3 linked regions of the Methanothermobacter thermautotrophicus genome follow. Each later gene encodes a partner of the first gene's protein in a complex. Links are inferred from orthologs where the notes say so. Each region holds a gene or a part of one and is shown on either strand. Other genes may lie near its edges. The genes, in order: DNK57_RS04640, DNK57_RS05915 and rpoB.

Region 1 (3,227 bases):
AGGTGGTCACAGGTGAGGGTGTGAACACAGCAGGTGGACAGGTCCTGGGATGCAACTTCTCGGCCATCAGGGGTACTGATGCAGACGCATATCTCTTCCTTGGAAGCGGGAACTTCCACCCCCTTGGAATAAAACTCTTCACCGGCCGGGAGGTTGTAGTGGCTGACCCCTATCACGGTGAGGTGAGGGACATCGAGGAATTCGCAGACCGGGTACTGAGGGTGAGGTTTGCGAGGATAAGCAGGGCAGCTGATGCCAGCAGGTGGGGGGTGGTGGTCTCATCAAAGGGCGGGCAGATGAGGTTTGAACTGGCCCTCATGGTTAAGAAAAAACTTGAGGATGCAGGCAGGGAGGCCATCATACTCCTCATGGAGAACATCTCACCAGCTGCACTCCTCCCCTTCAGGGAACTTGAAGCCTTCGTGGTAACGGCCTGTCCAAGGATAGCCATAGATGATTCACAGCTCTACGACAGGCCACTCCTGAACCCATCAGAACTGGAGATAGTTCTTGGAGAGCGAAGCTGGGACGACTACACACTGGATGAGATAATACATGGATAGCTCGGCATTTTTTTCCCGTTTTTTTCTTTTCCCGGAAACTTTCAGATGAGATAATACAATGGATAGCTCGGCACCCTTCTGTAGGATGTTGATCTGGGACATCCATTTAATGGGGAAAAACTCATATACCATGATGGCTCCACACTGATTAAATTCTCTGATGGAGGCATTTGTTGAATTTAAGTATCTAAGGGGTAGAACCTCCCTGAGGGGTTATAGGGTATTAATGAATATCTAACTGACTTGGAGTGAAATGTCCTTGACCCTGGAGGCCCCATGCAAAAGCATATATATAATCAGATCTAACCATAAATCACTGTAAGGTAATTATTGTTTTTACCTTGAAGAGGTGAATGGATGAAAGTTAAATCTGGGGATATGGTTTTTCCCGGAGATTTTTTGGCTGTAAGCGAAGAGGCCCTTCCATCTGAGGGAACCTACGAGGATGATGGTAAAATAAAATCCCTTGTCGTTGGAGAAGTTTCAAGGGATGACCGGAATAAGAGCATAAAGGTAATATCAAAGCTGAACACACCCCCAACACTTAAAAGAGGTTCAAGGGTCATTGGAGAGGTCATTGATGTAAGGGGTCAGCGGGCCCTTGTGAGGATACACAGCATCAAGGGCAACCGGAGGGCCCTTGCCACATACTTTGTTGGAGGAGTCCACGTTTCACAGGCAAGGAAGGGCTACCTCTCAAAGCTAACAGACGCCTTCAGGATAGGGGACATCGTGGAGGCAAGGGTCACAAGGATCATGGGCCTCGATGGCATAGACCTCCAGACATCAGGGCGTGACCTCGGTGTTATAAAGGCAATGTGCACCCGCTGCAGGCACTTCATGGAAGTGGACGGCAGGGACGAGGTCAGGTGCCCGAACTGTGAAAACCGGGAAAAAAGGAAGCTATCCGTGAATTATGAAGGTTAATAGAGGTAATTCTAATGGAAGTCATTCTAAACAAGAGATATGAGATGGAAATAGTATTCGAGGGAGAAACACACACCCTCTGCAATGTATTAAGGAGCATCCTCATGGAGGATGAAAAGGTTAAGGCAGCAGCATACTCAATAGATCACCCAATAGTGGGGGAACCACAGCTATATATCAGGGCAGGAAGCCCGAAAAAATCACTCAGGGCAGCAGCCGAAACCCTGAGGGACAGATGTGATGAATTCAGGGGCCTCATAGAGTCCCTATAAACTATTTTTCCATGGAGAACCATAATTTCAGGCAGATTAAATCTGAGATAAGGATTCTTGGCATAGATGATGCTCCCTTCACTCCTAGAAGTGATGAGGACGTGCTACTGGTCGGCACAGTATTCAGGGGAGGGCAGTGGCTCGACGGCGTCCTCACAACCACGGTGAGGGTGGATGGTGACGATGCCACCTGGAAGATCATCGAAATGGTGAATGGTTCAAGGCACCTAAACCAGCTTCGTGTAATAATGCTTGATGGGCTGACCTTCGGGGGCTTCAATGTTGTTGACATAGTTGAACTATCAGAGAGGACTGGTCTGCCTGTGATAGTGGTTGTGAGGAAACATCCAGACATGGAGAGAATAAGGAGGGCCCTGAAGCACAGATTTCCCGACTGGAAGGCCAGGTGGCGGATCATAGAGAGGGCCGGCAGAATCCACAGGGTGGAATCTGAGGACCCCATCTACATCCAGACCTCGGGCATTGAACCTGATGATGCCGCAGAGATTGTCAGGCTATCAACAACCCGTAGCTCAATTCCAGAACCAATTAGGGTGGCCCACATAATTGCCTCTGGAGTCAGGTTAGGTGAGTCCAGGGGCAGCGCCTAGAAAAGTCTAGAAAATGATAAATGATGCAGGAGGAGCTTGATTTGAAGGCACCCATGCTCACCGTGGATGTAATCATAAGGTTATCAGGTGATAGAATAATCCTCATAAGGAGGGGCAGACCACCCTACAGGGGTTCATGGGCCATACCAGGGGGGTTTGTGGAATACGGTGAAACTGTTGAGGATGCAGCAGCGAGGGAGGCCCTGGAGGAGACAGGCCTCGAGGTTGAAATCGAGGACCTCCTGGGGGTCTACTCTGACCCCGGGAGGGACCCCCGCGGACACACTGTCAGCGTGTGCTTCACCGCCAGGCCAGTGTCAGGTGAAGCGGAGGCTGGTTCAGATGCTGCCGATGTCGGAATATTCCAAATTGATGATATAAATGATCTTGAACTCGCATTTGACCACAAAAAGATCCTGGATGATTTCAGGAGACATGTGGTGGAGAATAGGTCCTGCTGAGGGCATCTGTCACAGACATCATTCTGATATCATGTCCATGCACAATCAAAATTGTTATAAATGTCCTTGGAGAAAAACTCTAGAAATCAAAAAGGTTTCAGGTTCTCTGACCAGGAGGAAGAAGATGGAGTTTTGTCCTAACTGCGGAGCTGTAATGTTTCCAGAGAAGGGTAAATTTAAGTGTCAGTGTGGCTATGAAAAGGATATCACCGATAAGCTAAAAGAAAAGTACAGTGTCTCAGAGGAAGTTGAGGCGAAGGAGACAATAATATTCACGGGCGAAGATGTAAACACTCTCCCAACCACAAGGGTTGAATGCCCGAAATGTGGTAACATGGAGGCCTTCTGGTGGCTGCAGCAGACGAGAAGGGCTGATGAATCAGAGACGCGATT
Region 2 (2,923 bases), 230 kb from region 1 along the record:
GAGAGTGTACCCATGTAACTTGTCCTGTCCAGCAGCTGGCTCACACCTGCCCTTCCACCAACCCAGTTACCGGTTGCAATGGCGTGTTTGAGGTTCTCTGTCAGCACATCGGATCTCACAGCCTGCTTGACGGACGGCTCCTTACCCCTCGCAAGGCTCCTCTCGAGCTGGTAGCTCATATCCCTGCTGAGACTTGTGAAGGCCACCCTTAGGAGGTCCTCCATGAGGTCGCCTGAAACCCTGAGCCTCTTGTTCGTGTAGTGGTCCTTGTCATGGGGTTTGCGCTCCCCTGATATGACCTGCAGGAGCATCTCGGTCATCTCAGCAAGGTATGTTGCCTTCTCGAGCCTCTTTTCGGGTCCTGTTCCTATATGGGGCAGGAGGTAGCGGTCTATAACGTCTTCAGCCCTTTTTATACGGTAGTCCTCGGTCATGCCCTTGGCGACCCGGTTACCGATGTACTTTATGGCGCTTCTTATGAGGTACTCCTTCATATCCTCTTCATCAAGCTCATCCATCTCCTTTTTGTTGAGGTTGAGCTTTTCAAGGGAGACCTGTATATCGTCTGCAGCTATCATCTGGTAGTTGAAGTCGTCTGATATGGCTGTGATGATTTGCTGGTCAGTTGCAAGTCCAAGGGCCCTGAGTAGTATGACAAGTGGGATTTCCCCTGGAACGTATGGGAAGGATATCCTCAGGAAAACACCGGTCTTCCTTGGCTTACGGTACTCGAGGGATATTCTGGCCCTGAATCCGCTCCTTATGGATGTTACTATTGCCCTCGCCCTGTTTTCATCCTCTTCGCCGATTCTCTCAAGGATTATCTTGTTGGGGGCTATCTCCTCCATTGTGACGATGGACCTCTCTGATCCGTTAACAATGAAGTAACCTCCCGGGTCTGCAGGGTCCTCGCCCTTCTCAATGAGTTCCTTTCTGTTGAGGCCATGGAGGTGGCATATCTCGGATTTCAGCATCACAGGCAGTTCACCGATGTACACCTTCTCAAATTCTGTTTCAGGCCCGCCCTCCTTGATGAGCCTCATCTCCAGGCTCATGTGGGCCGAGTATGTGAGGTTCCTCAGCCTTGCCTCCGTGGGATATATCTTGCTCTTTGAACCGTCGGCCTCCTTGATGAAGGGCTTCTCTATGCTAACCTTTCCTGTCTCAACCCGGTACTTTCCCTGCTCCAGTTCTATGGGTTCACTTGTATCTATTATCTCCTGTATGCGGTTACTAACGAAGTCGTTGTATGAATGGATGTGGTGGTCCACCAGGTCGTATTTATCAAAAAACGCGTCTACCAATCCCCATGCACTTTTTTTCATGGACTTCCTCCAAAACAAATTAAATGATGAAATGATCCTGCAGCGCTAATCTTAAAAACTAGTCCTGAACAAGCCTGTAAGTTACGAATTCCTCTGCAGTCGGACTTTTACGGATTATCTTCACTATATCCCCCCTCCTGGCACCTATGGCCTTGGCCACAGGGTCTGTTGTTTTTATTTTTGGAAGCTGTTCTGGATGCGCATCGAGCTCTTTAAGCACCCTCTTTGCTTCAGATTCATTCAAAACTACGTGTTCCGGAACCAGCTGGTGTTTCAAGATCTCCCTCTTCACAATTTAGTCCTCCAGATAAAAAGTCACAGTAAAATTAGATAGCGGGCCCGACGGGAATTGAACCCGCGACCACTTGGTTAAAAGCCAAGCGCTCTGCCAGACTGAGCTACGGGCCCTCGAGGAACGCCCTGGCCGGGAATTGAACCCGAGTCGCGGGCTCGACAGGCCCGCATGATAGCCCCTACACCACCAGGGCAGGTCTCCAGAATGAGAGCATATCATGTTCTCTCGTTACCTGCTTATATACTTTTCCATTGCTGTATGACATACATGTTATGAGTTCTATTTTTCTGGTATTTAAAGCTTTCACACCATTTTGTGAAGTCCCGCCTGCCGGACTTGAACCAGCAACCCTCGGATCTACAGTCCGATGCTCTGCCAATTGAGCTAAGGCGGGTTGATATACATCGTTGGACATGATGTATATTTAAGCTTTGTGGATGGGACCACCCGGATTTGAACCGGGGTCTCAGGCTCCCAAAGCCCAAAGGATCGACCAAGCTACCCTATGGTCCCTTTCTGAAGCCCCGGACGGGAATTGAACCCGCGACCACGAGATTACAAGTCTCGCGCTCCACCAGACTGAGCTACCGAGGCATTTCCAATGTTAGTAACTACTCATTTATATAGTTTGTGGTTAGGGTTGCATGGATTCCTCAAGCACCCTAACTGCTGGAAGCTCCTCCCCCGCAAGTAAACTTATGCTGGCGCCGCCGCCGCTGCTGATATGGTTTATCCTGTCCTCAAAGCCCATCTTCACGGCTGCAGCAGCGAGGTGACCACCACCTATTATTGAGAAACCCTCTGATGAGGATATTGCATTCAGTATGTCCTCGGTCCCTATGCTGAATTCAGGGTTCTCGAATACACCTGCAGGTCCATTTGCAAAGAGGGTACTGGCCTCACGTATCCTCCTGGCGTAGAGCTTTATGGTTTCCATCCCGATGTCCTGTATGGGATAGTTGGGTATCTTTTTAACAGGGACATCAACCCTCTTACCCTCCCTGCAGACAGCCACATCCACAGGTACAAGTATCTTTTCAGGGAAGCGCTTCTTCAGTTTCTTCGCCACCTTGATGAAGTCACAGTATCCCCTGCTCCTGATGAAGTCCATATTTACCTTACCTATCTTAACTCCGCAGCCAGCCAGGAATATGTTGGCAACAAGCCCTGTTGTGAGAACAAGGTCTGCGCTGCCGTTTTCAAGGACGTTCTTCATGACCATTATGGAGTCATCAACCTTCACCCCACCCAGGACATAGACACATGGCCTTTCAACATTCTCTAGGGCTCCCTGAAGTGTACG
Region 3 (2,937 bases), 220 kb from region 1 along the record:
GGGAGCGCAAACCCCATGACAAGGACCACTACACGAACAAGAGGCTCAGGGTTTCAGGCGACCTCATGGAGGACCTCCTAAGGGTGGCCTTCACAAGTCTCAGCAGGGATATGAGCTACCAGCTCGAGAGGAGCCTTGCGAGGGGTAAGGAGCCGTCCGTCAAGCAGGCTGTGAGATCCGATGTGCTGACAGAGAACCTCAAACACGCCATTGCAACCGGTAACTGGGTTGGTGGAAGGGCAGGTGTGAGCCAGCTGCTGGACAGGACAAGTTACATGGGTACACTCTCACACATGAGGAGGGTCGTTTCACCCCTCAGCAGGAGCCAGCCACACTTCGAGGCAAGGGACCTTCACCCGACCCAGTTCGGTAAGATCTGTCCTAATGAGACCCCTGAGGGTCCAAACTGTGGTCTTGTTAAGAACCTCGCCCTGCTGGCAAAGATATCCGAGGGCTCAGATGCCAGTGAGGTGGAGGAGATCATAAAAAAGATGGGGGTTGTGAACTAATTTTTCACCGGGAGGCTGTTAAGTGAGTAAAACCAAAATCTACATTAACGGGAAGCTTATAGGGAGCTGTGAAAACCCTGAAGAATTTGTTGAAGAGATGAGGGAGAAGAGAAGATCAGGAGAAGTCTCCCCTGAAATGAACATAACCCATTACCCTGAAAATCATGAGATATACATATTCACAGACCCTGGAAGGGCCAGGAGGCCCCTTATCATAGTTAAGGACGGGGACCCCCTACTCACAGACGAACACCTTGAAAGGCTGGAATCAGGTGAAATGTCATGGGACGACCTCATAGCTGAGGGTGTAATAGAGTACCTGGATGCAGAGGAGGAAGAAAACTCCTACATAGCCATGAGCCCCGATGAGGTCACCGACGAGCACACACACCTCGAAATAGACCCATCCACCATGCTCGGTATCTGTGCAGGTATCATCCCCTTTGCAAACCACAACTCATCACCAAGGAACACCATGGAGGCGGGGATGACCAAGCAGGCCCTTGGTCTCTACGCATCAAACTATGACCTTAGGACAGATACGCGTGCACACCTCCTCCACCACCCCCAGGTCCCAATAGTCAAGACAAGGATAATAGATGTAACAGGCTACGATGAAAGACCATCAGGTCAGAACTTCGTTGTTGCTGTAATGTCCTATGAGGGCTACAACATGGAGGACGCCCTCATACTCAACAAGGCATCCCTCGAGAGGGGCCTTGCAAGGTCCTCATTCTTCAGGTCCTATGAGGCCGCCGAGAGGAGATACCCTGGTGGTCAGGAGGACCGCTTCGAGATACCGGAGAAGGGCGTCAGGGGCTACAGGTCAGAGAGCGACTACAGGCACCTTGACGAGGACGGCATAATAAACCCCGAGACAGAGGTGTCATCAGGCGACGTCCTGATAGGTAAAACATCACCTCCACGTTTCCTTGAAGAGATAGATGAATTCGGGACCGTGGCAGAACGAAGAAGGGAAACATCAGTAACTGTACGCCATGGAGAAAGGGGTATAGTAGACGCTGTCCTGCTCACAGAAACCGTTGAGGGTAGCAGACTCGCCAAGATCAGGGTCAGGGAACAGAGACAGCCCGAACTCGGTGACAAGTTCGCCTCAAGGCACGGTCAGAAGGGGGTTGTCGGACTCATAGTATCCCAGGAGGACATGCCATTCACCGAGGACGGAGTAGTCCCGGACCTCATAGTAAACCCCCATGCCATACCATCAAGGATGTCTGTGGGACAGGTCCTTGAGATGCTGGCAGGTAAGGCTGCCTGCATGGAGGGCCGCAGGGTGGATGGAACACCCTTCACAGGTGAAGACGAAGATGACATAAAGGAGGCCCTCAGGGCAAATGGATTTGAAAGTGCAGGTGTTGAATCACTCTACAACGGCATAACCGGTGAGAGGATAGAGGCTGAAATATTCATTGGAGTGGCTTACTACCAGAAACTGCACCACATGACAACAGACAAGGTGTATGCACGATCCAGGGGTCCGGTCCAGGTCCTCACAAGACAGCCCACAGAGGGAAGGGCAAGGGAAGGAGGTCTCAGATTCGGTGAAATGGAAAGGGACTGCCTCATCGCACATGGAGCTGCCCTCGCCCTTAAGGAGAGACTTCTTGATGAATCAGACAAATATGAGGCACTGGTATGTGCAGAGTGTGGTATGGTGGCAGTCTATGACAAGATAAGGGACAAGAAGTACTGTCCAATATGTGAGGACTCGGAATCATTCCCTGTGGAGGTATCATACGCCTTCAAATTACTGCTGGACGAACTCAAGAGTCTCTGCATCTTCCCGAAACTCATACTGGAAGATAAGGCATGATGATGAATTTAAGGGAATAAATCAAAGGAGAGAATACCTTGAGAGGAATTTTAAAGAAAATTTCCCAGATAAACTTTGGCCTCATGTCCCCCGAGGACATCAGGAAGATGTCCGTGGCCCAGATCGTCACCCCGGACACCTATGACGAGGATGGGTACCCCATAGAGAACGGGCTGATGGATCCCAGGCTTGGTGTGATAGACCCAAGCCTCCGCTGCAGGACCTGCGGCGCCAAGGGTGGGGAGTGCCCGGGACACTTCGGAAGCATAAACCTTGCAAGACCCGTCATACACGTGGGATTCGCAGACACCATACACAAGATCCTGCGATCAACGTGCAGAAAATGCAGCAGGGTCCTCCTCACAGAGACTGAAATCGAGGAATACCGTCAGAGGATCCTTGATGCAATGGAGAAGGAGGAAAGCCTCACACCCATAATAAAGGAGATATACACAGAGGCGCGCCGTGATAAGTGCCCCCACTGTGAGGAGGAACAGGAGGAGATCAAACTCGACAAGCCAGTCTCAATCGTCGAGGGAGACTACAAGCTCACAGCCAGTGAGGTGAGGGAGCGTCTTGAGAGGATAAGTGATG

What was found.
Region 2: DNK57_RS04640 (region 1) and DNK57_RS05915 share a complex: the UniProt entries of both Methanocaldococcus jannaschii proteins name them as parts of the RNA polymerase complex. The link is inferred for Methanothermobacter thermautotrophicus from one-to-one orthologs.
Region 3: DNK57_RS04640 (region 1) and rpoB share a complex: the UniProt entries of both Methanocaldococcus jannaschii proteins name them as parts of the RNA polymerase complex. The link is inferred for Methanothermobacter thermautotrophicus from one-to-one orthologs.

Annotation. Positions count from the first base shown.
Region 1 is NZ_QKOF01000006.1:65,217-68,443, forward strand. Bases 147-3,133 are described here. They hold DNK57_RS04640 (DNA-directed RNA polymerase subunit L), read left to right. Parts: upstream 147-1,504; coding sequence 1,505-1,762; downstream 1,763-3,133. Other genes in these bases: dph2 (diphthamide biosynthesis enzyme Dph2), read left to right, coding at 147-563; DNK57_RS04635 (exosome complex RNA-binding protein Csl4), read left to right, coding at 921-1,490; DNK57_RS04645 (endonuclease dU), read left to right, coding at 1,774-2,373; DNK57_RS04650 (NUDIX domain-containing protein), read left to right, coding at 2,415-2,834; DNK57_RS04655 (transcription factor S), read left to right, coding at 2,959-3,133. Outside these bases: more of dph2, read left to right, coding at 1-146; more of DNK57_RS04655, read left to right, coding at 3,134-3,227. UniProt on the Methanocaldococcus jannaschii protein: DNA-dependent RNA polymerase (RNAP) catalyzes the transcription of DNA into RNA using the four ribonucleoside triphosphates as substrates.
Region 2 is NZ_QKOF01000006.1:291,388-294,310, forward strand. What follows is about bases 1-2,683. They hold DNK57_RS05915 (DNA-directed RNA polymerase subunit H), read right to left. Parts: upstream 1,618-2,683; coding sequence 1,384-1,617; downstream 1-1,383. Other genes in these bases: DNK57_RS05910 (DNA-directed RNA polymerase subunit B''), read right to left, coding at 1-1,325; DNK57_RS05945 (phosphoglycerate kinase), read right to left, coding at 2,255-2,683. Also shown: more of DNK57_RS05945, read right to left, coding at 2,684-2,923. UniProt on the Methanocaldococcus jannaschii protein: DNA-dependent RNA polymerase (RNAP) catalyzes the transcription of DNA into RNA using the four ribonucleoside triphosphates as substrates.
Region 3 is NZ_QKOF01000006.1:288,740-291,676, reverse strand. It holds rpoB (DNA-directed RNA polymerase subunit B), read left to right. Parts: upstream 1-531; coding sequence 532-2,343; downstream 2,344-2,937. Other genes in the region: rpoA1 (DNA-directed RNA polymerase subunit A'), read left to right, coding at 2,382-2,937; DNK57_RS05910 (DNA-directed RNA polymerase subunit B''), read left to right, coding at 1-509. UniProt on the Methanocaldococcus jannaschii protein: DNA-dependent RNA polymerase (RNAP) catalyzes the transcription of DNA into RNA using the four ribonucleoside triphosphates as substrates. The Rpo2 subunit (Rpo2N and Rpo2C in this organism) is implicated in DNA promoter recognition and in nucleotide binding.